2 regions of the Lachnoclostridium phytofermentans ISDg genome follow, and region 2 is predicted to be linked to the other one. Evidence: predicted binding sites of a transcription regulator. Region 2 holds the regulator's gene; the other holds the start of a gene.
What was found. The regulator Rex, encoded in region 2, represses fermentation and respiration genes when NADH is low (regulators of the CRP and FNR family bind a similar motif). The targets are predictions, from matches to a motif close to ATTGTTAANTANTTAACAAT.
Positions count from the first base shown of each region.

Region 1: a site for Rex is predicted at 2,442-2,461, ahead of CPHY_RS19670 (DRTGG domain-containing protein). Genes of this name have one in related genera too.

Region 1 is NC_010001.1:4,652,335-4,657,418, forward strand. It holds gene CPHY_RS19655 (hypothetical protein) at 1-64, opposite strand, end outside; gene CPHY_RS19660 ([Fe-Fe] hydrogenase large subunit C-terminal domain-containing protein) at 85-1,362, opposite strand; gene CPHY_RS19665 (ATP-binding protein) at 1,508-1,930, opposite strand; gene CPHY_RS19670 (DRTGG domain-containing protein) at 1,927-2,277, opposite strand; gene CPHY_RS19675 (NADH-quinone oxidoreductase subunit NuoE family protein) at 2,704-3,198, shown strand; gene CPHY_RS19680 (ATP-binding protein) at 3,271-3,828, shown strand; gene CPHY_RS19685 ((2Fe-2S) ferredoxin domain-containing protein) at 3,890-4,261, shown strand; gene CPHY_RS19690 (NADH-quinone oxidoreductase subunit NuoF) at 4,277-5,084, shown strand, end outside.
Region 2 is NC_010001.1:1,150,375-1,155,458, forward strand. It holds gene CPHY_RS04795 (DUF3221 domain-containing protein) at 1-165, shown strand, start outside; gene abc-f (ribosomal protection-like ABC-F family protein) at 335-2,335, opposite strand; gene CPHY_RS04805 (redox-sensing transcriptional repressor Rex) at 2,897-3,544, shown strand; gene CPHY_RS04810 (hypothetical protein) at 3,541-4,308, shown strand; gene acpS (holo-ACP synthase) at 4,333-4,701, shown strand; gene CPHY_RS04820 (bifunctional ADP-dependent NAD(P)H-hydrate dehydratase/NAD(P)H-hydrate epimerase) at 4,715-5,084, shown strand, end outside.

The DNA.
Region 1 (5,084 bases), 1.3 Mb from region 2:
TTAGATTGTCACCTTCGTTAATTACTGTAAAATTGCATCTCCTGATAAACTCTTGTTTTGTCATCCTTACCTCCTGCTAATCTTCTAATTATCCTTTGTAAATTTACCAGATAGCTTGCTTACATACTCTCTAAAGATATGGATGCAATAGTTTTCCTCTGCAACCCCTCTCACAATATCCTCTGCAAGAGCCTTACAAGTCGGAGCTCCGCAAGAACCACAGTCAAGCCCCGGAAACTTCTTACAAAGTTCTTCTACTTTTGCTACCTTACCGATACTTTCAAGTAAACTGACACCAAGATTGAATACAGGTTCATATTCAACTTCCTGTGTCCAGCCAATATCAATACTTTCAAGTGGAATATGTGTTCTTGCAACAGGCATATATTTACGAAGTCTCTTTAGTTTTACTTTTGCAACATATGGATTTTCAACAGTAAGTACCCCTCCAACGCAGCCTCCATTACAAGCATTCAGTTCAATAAACTCAAGATTCGTAAACTTCTGATCCTCCATATCCTCAAGTACTCGAATGATATTTTCAATTCCATCTGCTGCAAGGTAACTATCTGTTAGAAGTCCACTTGCCTCACCGCCACTAGAACCCCAGCTGATTCCTATTTTACCTGCGATTGCAAGGTCTTCTAACTCTTCTCTTTCTGCTACAGTTTTCATACAGCTAATTAACTGAGGATAGACATCCTTAATTGCAAGTACCCCATCCACCTCACTTTTTTCATATCCCAACGGATTTTTTGCCGCTGTAACCTTCGCTGGGCATGGTGAAATGAAAAAGATACCTATTTTCTCACTTGGAAGTCCCGTCTTTTCCATGGCTATTTTTCTAGCTAATTCCGCAGCAATATCAACTGGCGCCTTTAACGGAAGCAGATGCTCCAATAAGCTTGGAAAACGGACACGAATCAATCTAGTTACCACAGGGCATGCCGTACTAATAACAGGCCACTTCTCCTTATGTTCTTCTATGTACATTCTAGTTGCTGCAGATACAATTTCAGCAGCACCGCTTACTTCAAAAACATCAGAGAATCCCATTAACTTTAAGGCATTTAAAACAATATTAATATCATCTAAATTATTCATCTGTGCATACAAAGAAGGTGCTGGTAAGGCAACGGTATATTCGAATTGCTTAATCATATCCATACTATCATACGTCGCATTCTTGGCATGATGAGGACATATTCTAATACACTCACCACAGTCGATACAAAATTCCTTTGTGATTACCGCCTTTTGATTACGAACTCTTATTGCCTCGGTAGGGCAACGCTTAATGCAATTGATACAGCCCTTACAAAGGTTTTCATCTAATCGTACCGCGGTATGAAACTTCCCCATCGTCATCCCCCTCTCCTAGCATATCTCTTAGTATATATTTCATTCCAAGACACAAAAAACATATAGGAAGCTATGCTGATTCTTTATGCACTATATCTTAATACATCAACTCTAATATATCCATCATTCCTTTATACTAACATAATTACATATAAACCTTCAACGATACAGTAGTCCCCTCTCCCAATATGGTATTTATACTCATTTCATCTGAGTATTTTTTCATATTTGGAAGGCCCATGCCAGCCCCAAATCCCAGTGCCCTAACATTATCGGGTGCAGTGGAATATCCAGCCTGCATGGCAAGTTCTACATCTACAATTCCTGGTCCCTCATCTTTTAATATCATTATGATTTCTGTAGAAGAGATATGTACCGTGATATCTCCTCCATGAGCATGAATCACCATGTTTATCTCGCCCTCATACATAGAGATGGCAACCTTTCTTATAGCCTCCGGATTTGCTCCCATCTGCTTTAATTTCTTTTTAACATCACTAGATGCTTCCCCCGCTCTAGTAAAATCATCACCAGGTATCGTATAAGTTAGTGTGATTGATTGGCTCAATTTGAGGTACCTCCTCGCAGACCATTTTGATATAATAAACCACATGCTGTAAACATACGATGTCCGGTACATAATAACGGTATTTCTCTTTCATTTGCAAGCTCAATCATAGCTTCATCTGGTCTTTTTCCTCGAACAAAAACGATACATACGACATCCATCATCTCCGCTGTGCGAATTACCTGTAAATTGCACAACCCGGTTAACAATACGCATTGTTCTTCGACAAATGCAAGTACATCACTCATCATATCGGATCCACAACCAGTTTGTGCCTCACGATTTAAAAATTCTTCTCCGCTAATTACCTGTGCTCCAAGTATTTCTTTCACATCTCTTACAGTCATGTGCGAATGCCTCCTCATCTTCTTTTACTCTATTTATCTTTATGGCTTTCCTTTTTTCAATAAAACTGTCAATATTGTATAAATTTTATACATTTTTACTTATTTATCAGTATAACATTACCAAATGTTCTTTTCAACTCCAGCTGGATAATTATTTTAATCTATATGTTATTTTATTAACCACTTTCTATGTATTATTGTATATTTCATATAAATAATTCAATATTTAATGTGCTTAATATGTTTCATGTATTTTATTGCATATACAATTGTATATAGTGTATTTGGTTATACTAAAATTAAAGATTACTATTTGTTAAATTTATATCATTGTGGATTTTTCACTAATACCATGCTATAATACTATTGTTTTTCGACAACATGTCATCGAAAAGATTGTTAAAAAACTATCAAGGAGGTTTTATCATGAGCTCACAGAAATCAACCGTTCCTTTTGCTGGAACAAAAGAGCAAGAGGCAGAACTTATAAGTGTTATAGAAGAGCTTAAAAGTGACAAAGGTGCCTTAATGCCAATACTTCAGAAGGCACAGGAAATCTATGGTTACCTTCCGATTGAAGTTCAAACCATTATTTCTAACACATTAGATATTCCTTTGGAAAAGATTTATGGAGTAGTAACATTTTATTCTCAATTCTCTCTTTTACCAAAAGGGAAATTCAAAATTTCCGTATGTCTTGGAACCGCCTGTTATGTAAAAGGCTCTGGTGACATCTATAATAAACTCATGGAGAAGCTTGGTATTGCTAGCGGCGAATGTACCCCTGACGGTAAGTTCTCTTTAGAAGCTTGCCGTTGTATTGGTGCCTGTGGTTTAGCTCCTGTTCTTACCGTTAACGATGATGTATACGGAAGACTTTCCGTAGATGACTTGGATGGTATTCTTGCTAAATACGCATAAGCTAATTCCTATTAGTACCTTTCAACTTCAAAATCGCATTGTTTATAGAATATGAAATAGAGGAAATCAAGTATGATGCCGGAAATCTCTCTGAACGTATTAGATGTGGCTCAAAATTCCATACGTGCAGACGCAACACTCATTATTATAACTGTAACTGCAGATAGAAAAAAGGATACTATGACTATAGTAATTAAAGATAATGGCTGTGGCATGACAAAAGAGCAGGTAACCCATGTCTTAGACCCTTTTTTCACAACACGAACTACCCGTAAGGTCGGGCTTGGAATACCGTTTTTTCAATATGCGGCGACTTCCACTGGTGGTAACTTTTCCATAGATTCTGTTGTTGGGGAAGGTACCATGGTTACAGCAAGTTTTATTCTCTCTCATATTGATCGGATGCCGCTTGGAGACATGACAAGCACGATGCATACGCTGATAACATTGAATAACCGGATAGATTTCTTATATACATATACCGTAGATGACAAAAGTTTCACCCTAGATACCAGAGAAATTCGAATGATACTTGACGGAATACCGCTTAATTCTCCTGATGTTTCTAATTATATACGAGAGTTTTTAAGCGAAAATAAGCAAGAAGTCGACCAAGGAATCATTCTCTAAGATAATCCGTTTGAATTTGGTAATTATATGCGCAAAGAATATGCGCAGAAATGGAGGAATTATGAAATCTCTTGAAGAATTAAAAGCAATACGGGAGAAGATGCAGAATCAAATTGGCCTTCGTAACGAAGCCGAAGCAAATATCCGTGTCGTTGTAGGTATGGCTACCTGCGGTATCGCAAGTGGAGCAAGACCTGTTCTTAATGCTCTTTCAACCGCAGTTCAAGAAAAAGGCCTTTCAAATATTGTGGTTACACAAACAGGATGTATCGGTTTGTGTCAGTTTGAACCAATTGTAGAGATTACGGAAGCCGATAAAGAAAAAGTAACTTATGTAAAGATGACAGCAGAAAAAGCGCTTGAAGTAGTAGAAAAGCACTTAGTACGTGGACAAATTGTCAAGGAATATACGATTCAAAATTATATTAAATAGCGAGGAGGACCTAATATGTATCGTTCACACATCTTAGTTTGTGGCGGAACTGGTTGTACTTCCTCCGGAAGTCAGCAGATTCTAAATGCGTTACAGACTGAAATCGAAAAAGCCGGACTAAAAGAAGAGGTTGCTGTCGTTCAGACAGGATGCCACGGACTTTGTGCTTTGGGACCTATTATGTTAATTTATCCAGAAGGCACATTTTACTCTATGGTAAATGTTGACGACATCCCGGAAATCGTAACGGAGCACTTATTAAAAGGTAGAATTGTGAAACGCCTTCTCTATAATGAGACTGTTACTGAAGATGGTATCAAATCATTAAACGAAACGGATTTTTATAAAAAACAGCACAGAATAGCACTTCGTAATTGTGGTGTAATTAACCCAGAGAATATTGATGAATACATAGGAACAAGGGGGTACGAAGCACTTGGTAAGGTTCTTACTGAGATGACCCCAGACGATGTAATACAAGTCCTCCTAGACAGCGGGTTACGTGGCCGTGGAGGCGGCGGATTCCCAACCGGTTTAAAGTGGAAACTTGCAAAAGGAAATGACGCTGATCAAAAATATGTTTGCTGTAATGCCGATGAAGGTGACCCAGGTGCATTCATGGATCGTTCTGTATTAGAAGGTGACCCTCACGTTGTATTAGAAGCCATGGCTATTGCAGGATATGCAATAGGAGCAACCCAAGGATATATTTACGTTCGTGCAGAATACCCAATCGCTGTTGCTCGTCTTGAAATTGCAATCAAACAGGCGAGAGAATATGGACTTCTTGGGAATAATATATTCGGAACCGATTTCTCCTTTG
Region 2 (5,084 bases):
ATTATTATAACCATTAGCAATTCGGAATATAATGAAGGTAAACAAACACTAGAGTATGTTATCAATAAATGGAGAAGTGGACTAGGTGCTATTGGTTATAAAGGTAAGGCAAAGTTTGATGGAGAAGAGTGGATAATATCAAAGAAAAGTATGTGGATTAGTTAATTATTTATGGTTTATCGTTCATAATAGGAGGTTAAGAAGGAGTATAGTTTAACAAAAAATATGATCAGCAAAAGTCTACAAAAGGTTATATATCAATCTTTTTGATTCTGCTGATCATTTTTATGTTTATCATATCTTTAGATCATTTATTATTAATTTCAATCATTAGTTACTCACTAAGTTCTTCCCATTGCTCCATAAGAACTTCTAATCTTTCTTCCAATTCCTTCTTTTCTTTATGAACTTCGATTAGTTTTGATGAGTTTGTATAGATAGAAGAGTCTGCAAGCAATACTTCCAGTTCCTCATTTCTTGCTTCCAAACGTGTAATTTCATCTTCAACTTTCTTTAATTCATTCTGACGCTTTCTAAGTTTGGCTTGCTCTTCTTTTTGCTGTTGCCAGTCTAGCTTATTCTCAGAAACTGGTTCTTGTGGAAAAGATGAAGTTTGTAATTCTTTATTTGCCTGATCTAGATGCTTATTGATTCGAAGTCCATTTAAAATATTATCGTTAGCGTCAGACTGATTATAGCCATTATTGTTGCCAAAGGCTCTCCATTCCATCTCTGGTTTCTTCTCAAGATAATAATCATAATTACCAATATAATTTAAGAAAGTCTGATTGGTTAAGTCAAGAATTCTGGAAGCAGTACGATTAATAAAATAACGGTCATGGGATACATAGAGCACCGTACCGGTATAATTGTTAATCGCATTCTCAAGTATTTCCTTTGATGTAATGTCAAGATGGTTGGTTGGCTCATCCATGATTAGGAAGTTTGCATCGGATAGCATAAGCTTTGCTAGAGATACGCGGCCACGCTCTCCACCACTGATATCTTTAATTAATTTAAATACATCATCGCCAGTGAATAAAAATGCAGCAAGGATATTACGTACTCTTGTGTTATCCATATTAGGATACGTATCTTGAATCTCGTCAAAGATTGTTTTGTCCATATTAAGAACATGATGTTCCTGATCATAGTAACCAACAAAAACCTTTGCACCAAGTTTTACATCTCCAGCATCGGCATTGATAATCTGATTAATTATTTTTAAGATGGTTGTTTTACCAGTACCGTTATTACCGATAATCGCAACTTTTTCACCACGTTTTACCTCAAAATTTAGTTGGTCAAACAGTGTTAGAGAACCATAGGATTTACGCAAATCAGTCACTGTTAGTACATCATTACCACTTATGATATTTGGTTCAAGGGCTATATGCATCTTATCATTTACAGTAACTGGTTTATCAAGGCGATCTATTTTATCCAACATCTTCTCACGACTTTCCGCACGTTTTATGGATTTTTCGCGGTTGAAGGAACGAAGTTTTGCTATGACCTCTTCTTGATGTTTAATTTCACGCTGCTGATTTAAGTAATGACGAATCATGGTTTCACGAAGTTGTTCTTTTTTCATTGCATAGTCAGAATAATTTCCTTCGAACATTGTCGCCTTTGTGTTATCTAATTCCACAACCTTGGAAACTACTTTATTAAGGAAGTAACGGTCATGGGCGATTACAACAACAGCTCCAGAATAATTCACTAAGAAAGTTTCTAACCAAGCGATAGATTCCATATCAAGGTGGTTGGTAGGCTCATCTAAGAAGATGATATCTGGTGTACTTAAGAGAAGCTTACCAAGAGCTACACGTGTTTTTTGTCCACCAGAAAGGGTTGATACTTTTTTGTTAAAATCTTCCTCCGTAAAGCCAAGACCTTTTAGTACACCAATTACTTCACTTTGGTAGGCATATCCATTCTTTAACTCAAAATCATGTGTTAGTCTTGAGTAGGAAGAAAGCATTCGTTCTAATTCTGCGCCAGTAGCTGATTTCATATCTATTTCAAGACGGCGAATTGTTTCTTCCATTTTAATTATATCTGATTTTATTGCTAAAACTTCTTCATAAATGGTACTATCTGTGGATAAGTCCTGATGTTGAGCAAGATATCCTACAGTTGCACCTTTAGCAAAGATAATCTCTCCTTCATCGGCAGTTAATTCACCCATGATGATTTTTATTAAGGTAGACTTTCCTGCACCATTAATTCCTACGATAGCTACTTTCTCACGCTCATTTACATGGAAAGCGACTTTATCGAGTATTGGAGTCGTTCCAAAGCTTTTACTAATATTCTTACATGCTAGTATCATGATGTTTCCTCACACTTCTGAAAGGAAGCTGTATAAGAGCTTCACAATAATATAACTTATCAGAAGTTTGCTTTATAAACTTCTGATAAAAGGTGCGCACTTTGCACCGTCAATCCGATTATTGGAACATGTTTTTGTTCCGATAATATAACTTATCAGAAGTTTGCTTTTTAAACTTCTGATAAAAGGTGCGCACTTTGCACCGCCAATCCGATTAATGAAAAAGTACGATTTCCGAACTTTTCCTTGTGAATAAAAAAGCAAAATGAAGTTTATAAGTATTTCATTTTGCATGATAAGAAGACAATATTTCTTCACACTTTCTTAACACCTGCAAATTCTATGAATAGAAGTGTATCGCAGGTGCATATTAACTGTAGAATATTCTAACATACGTAGTATCCTACGTCAAATCATTGACAGGTTATTCACAATTTACTATAATATTTATAATAAGAACACATCCTATCTGTGTATAGTCTGTTGTAATACCAGGGTTACAATCTTATAGATTTGGGGTATAAGAATAGGACAACCTGGAAGGAAAGATGGAGGGTTAGCATGTACGATAAAACAATTTCATCAGCAGTTATCAAGCGTCTTCCAAGATACTATCGTTATCTTGGAGAATTATTAGAGAATGATGTTGTGCGTATCTCTTCGAAAGAGTTAAGCGAAAAGATGAATGTTACAGCATCACAGATTCGTCAGGATCTAAATAACTTTGGCGGTTTTGGTCAACAAGGATATGGTTATAATGTAGAATATCTTTATACCGAGATTGGTAAAATACTTGGTCTGGATAAGAAATATAATGTTATTATTATTGGAGCAGGTAATTTAGGACAAGCGCTTGCAAATTATACAGATTTTGAGAGAAGAGGATTTTATATCTGTGGGATATTTGATGTTAATCCTAGATTGATAGGAATATCCATCCGTGGAATTGAAATCCGTTTAATTGATGAACTAGAAGAATTTATGAAAACAAATACTGTGAATATAGCAGCACTAACGATACCAAAAGCAAAAGCACCGCAGGTGGCGGCAGATTTAGTTAGCCTTGGTATTCATGCAATATGGAATTTTGCACCAACAGATCTAAATTTACCAAAAGATGTTATGGTTGAAAATGTTCACTTGGCAGAAAGCCTTATGAGACTGTCGTATAATTTAAAAGCGGCAGAAGAATCGGGGGAGAGTATTTGAGATTAGGAAAACGTTTTGGCGACAAGTCGGAACCAAAGACGAAATCTTTAAGCGATTTGGATGATTTAGATGAAGACTTCGATCTTGAGTTTGAGAATGTGAAAGTATCAAGTTATGTGGAACCTTCAAGGATGGAACCAAGAAAAATAAATCGGAGTAAAGTATTCTCTGAAATGAGTCTTCGTCAAATCTTTCGAAATCGAAAGATTCCAATAGTAACACTTGATGAACGCTTTATCAACTTATTCCCTGAGGAAAAGATGTCTGGAGTACAACGAAGGTTAAGGGATGAACTTGTCGAATTGATGAAGGATCAGAGCAGAGTCTTAGATGACATCAAAGGATTGAAACGATATAAGTCTCAACTGATGCAGGAAATAATGGATAACATGGAAGTTGATCATACACCGATTGGTAGGCTAAAAGAAAGAAAATTAGCTAAAAATCAAAAACTTATTGAAGATATCAATCAAAAGTTATTGATTGCAGAGGACAGTCTCGAAAAACTACCAGGTGAAATAGCTGCAAAAAATGAAGAATTGATGGTTGAGAGTTTACAGAGTTGCTATGGTAACATATTTGAAAAGAATTTAAGAAAAAAATCCTTAGAAGATGAAATCAGGGAAACTGAGGTAAAGCTGCGAAATTTAAAAAAGCAAAAACTTGAAATCGAGAAAGATTATCGTGGAACTTATACATATCTCTATGACATGCTAGGGACTGAGATGATGCGTAAGATTGACGAAGAACAAGATTTACTATAATGAATTAGAGTGGAGTTTCTTACCATGATTTTTGGAATTGGCACGGATATGATAGAAATTAACCGTGTAGTGAAAGCTTGCGAACGGAAAACATTTCTTACGAAGATTTATACGGAGCAGGAACAGAAGCTGCTTCTTTCGGATATACGAAAGGCAGCTTCGAATTTTGCTGTAAAAGAAGCAGTTGTAAAAATGTTTGGAACAGGTTTTCGTGCGATTGCACCAAATGAGATTGAAGTACTACGCGATAATCTTGGGAAACCTTATGTAAATTTATATGGAAATGCAGAAATTTTAGCGAAGGAACATAATGTCGAGAGGATTCATGTCTCTATAACAAATACGAAGGAATTAGTTAGTGCCTATGTAATAGGTGAGATTATCCGGGAGTAGGAGGCGGTTAGTTATGCGGTATGCACTAGATGCGGTGCAAATGAAAAACTTAGATAAGAAAACAATCGAGCAGATTGGAATTCCAGCAATGGTTCTCATGGAGCGTGCAGCACTTTATGTGGCGGAACAAGTCAGAGAACATGCAAAACCGACCGATAAGATCATCGCGGTTTGCGGAACCGGCAACAATGGCGGTGATGGGATTGCAGCTGCTCGCATTTTGCATTTATGGGGGTATCACGTAACCATCGGAATCATCGGTGAAATGGAAAAGTTTTCGAAAGAATGTAGAGAACAGTGGAAGATTGCGAAAAATTTAGGGTTATCCATCCGTACCGAATGGGAAATAACAGAATATAATATAGTAATTGACGGTATCTTTG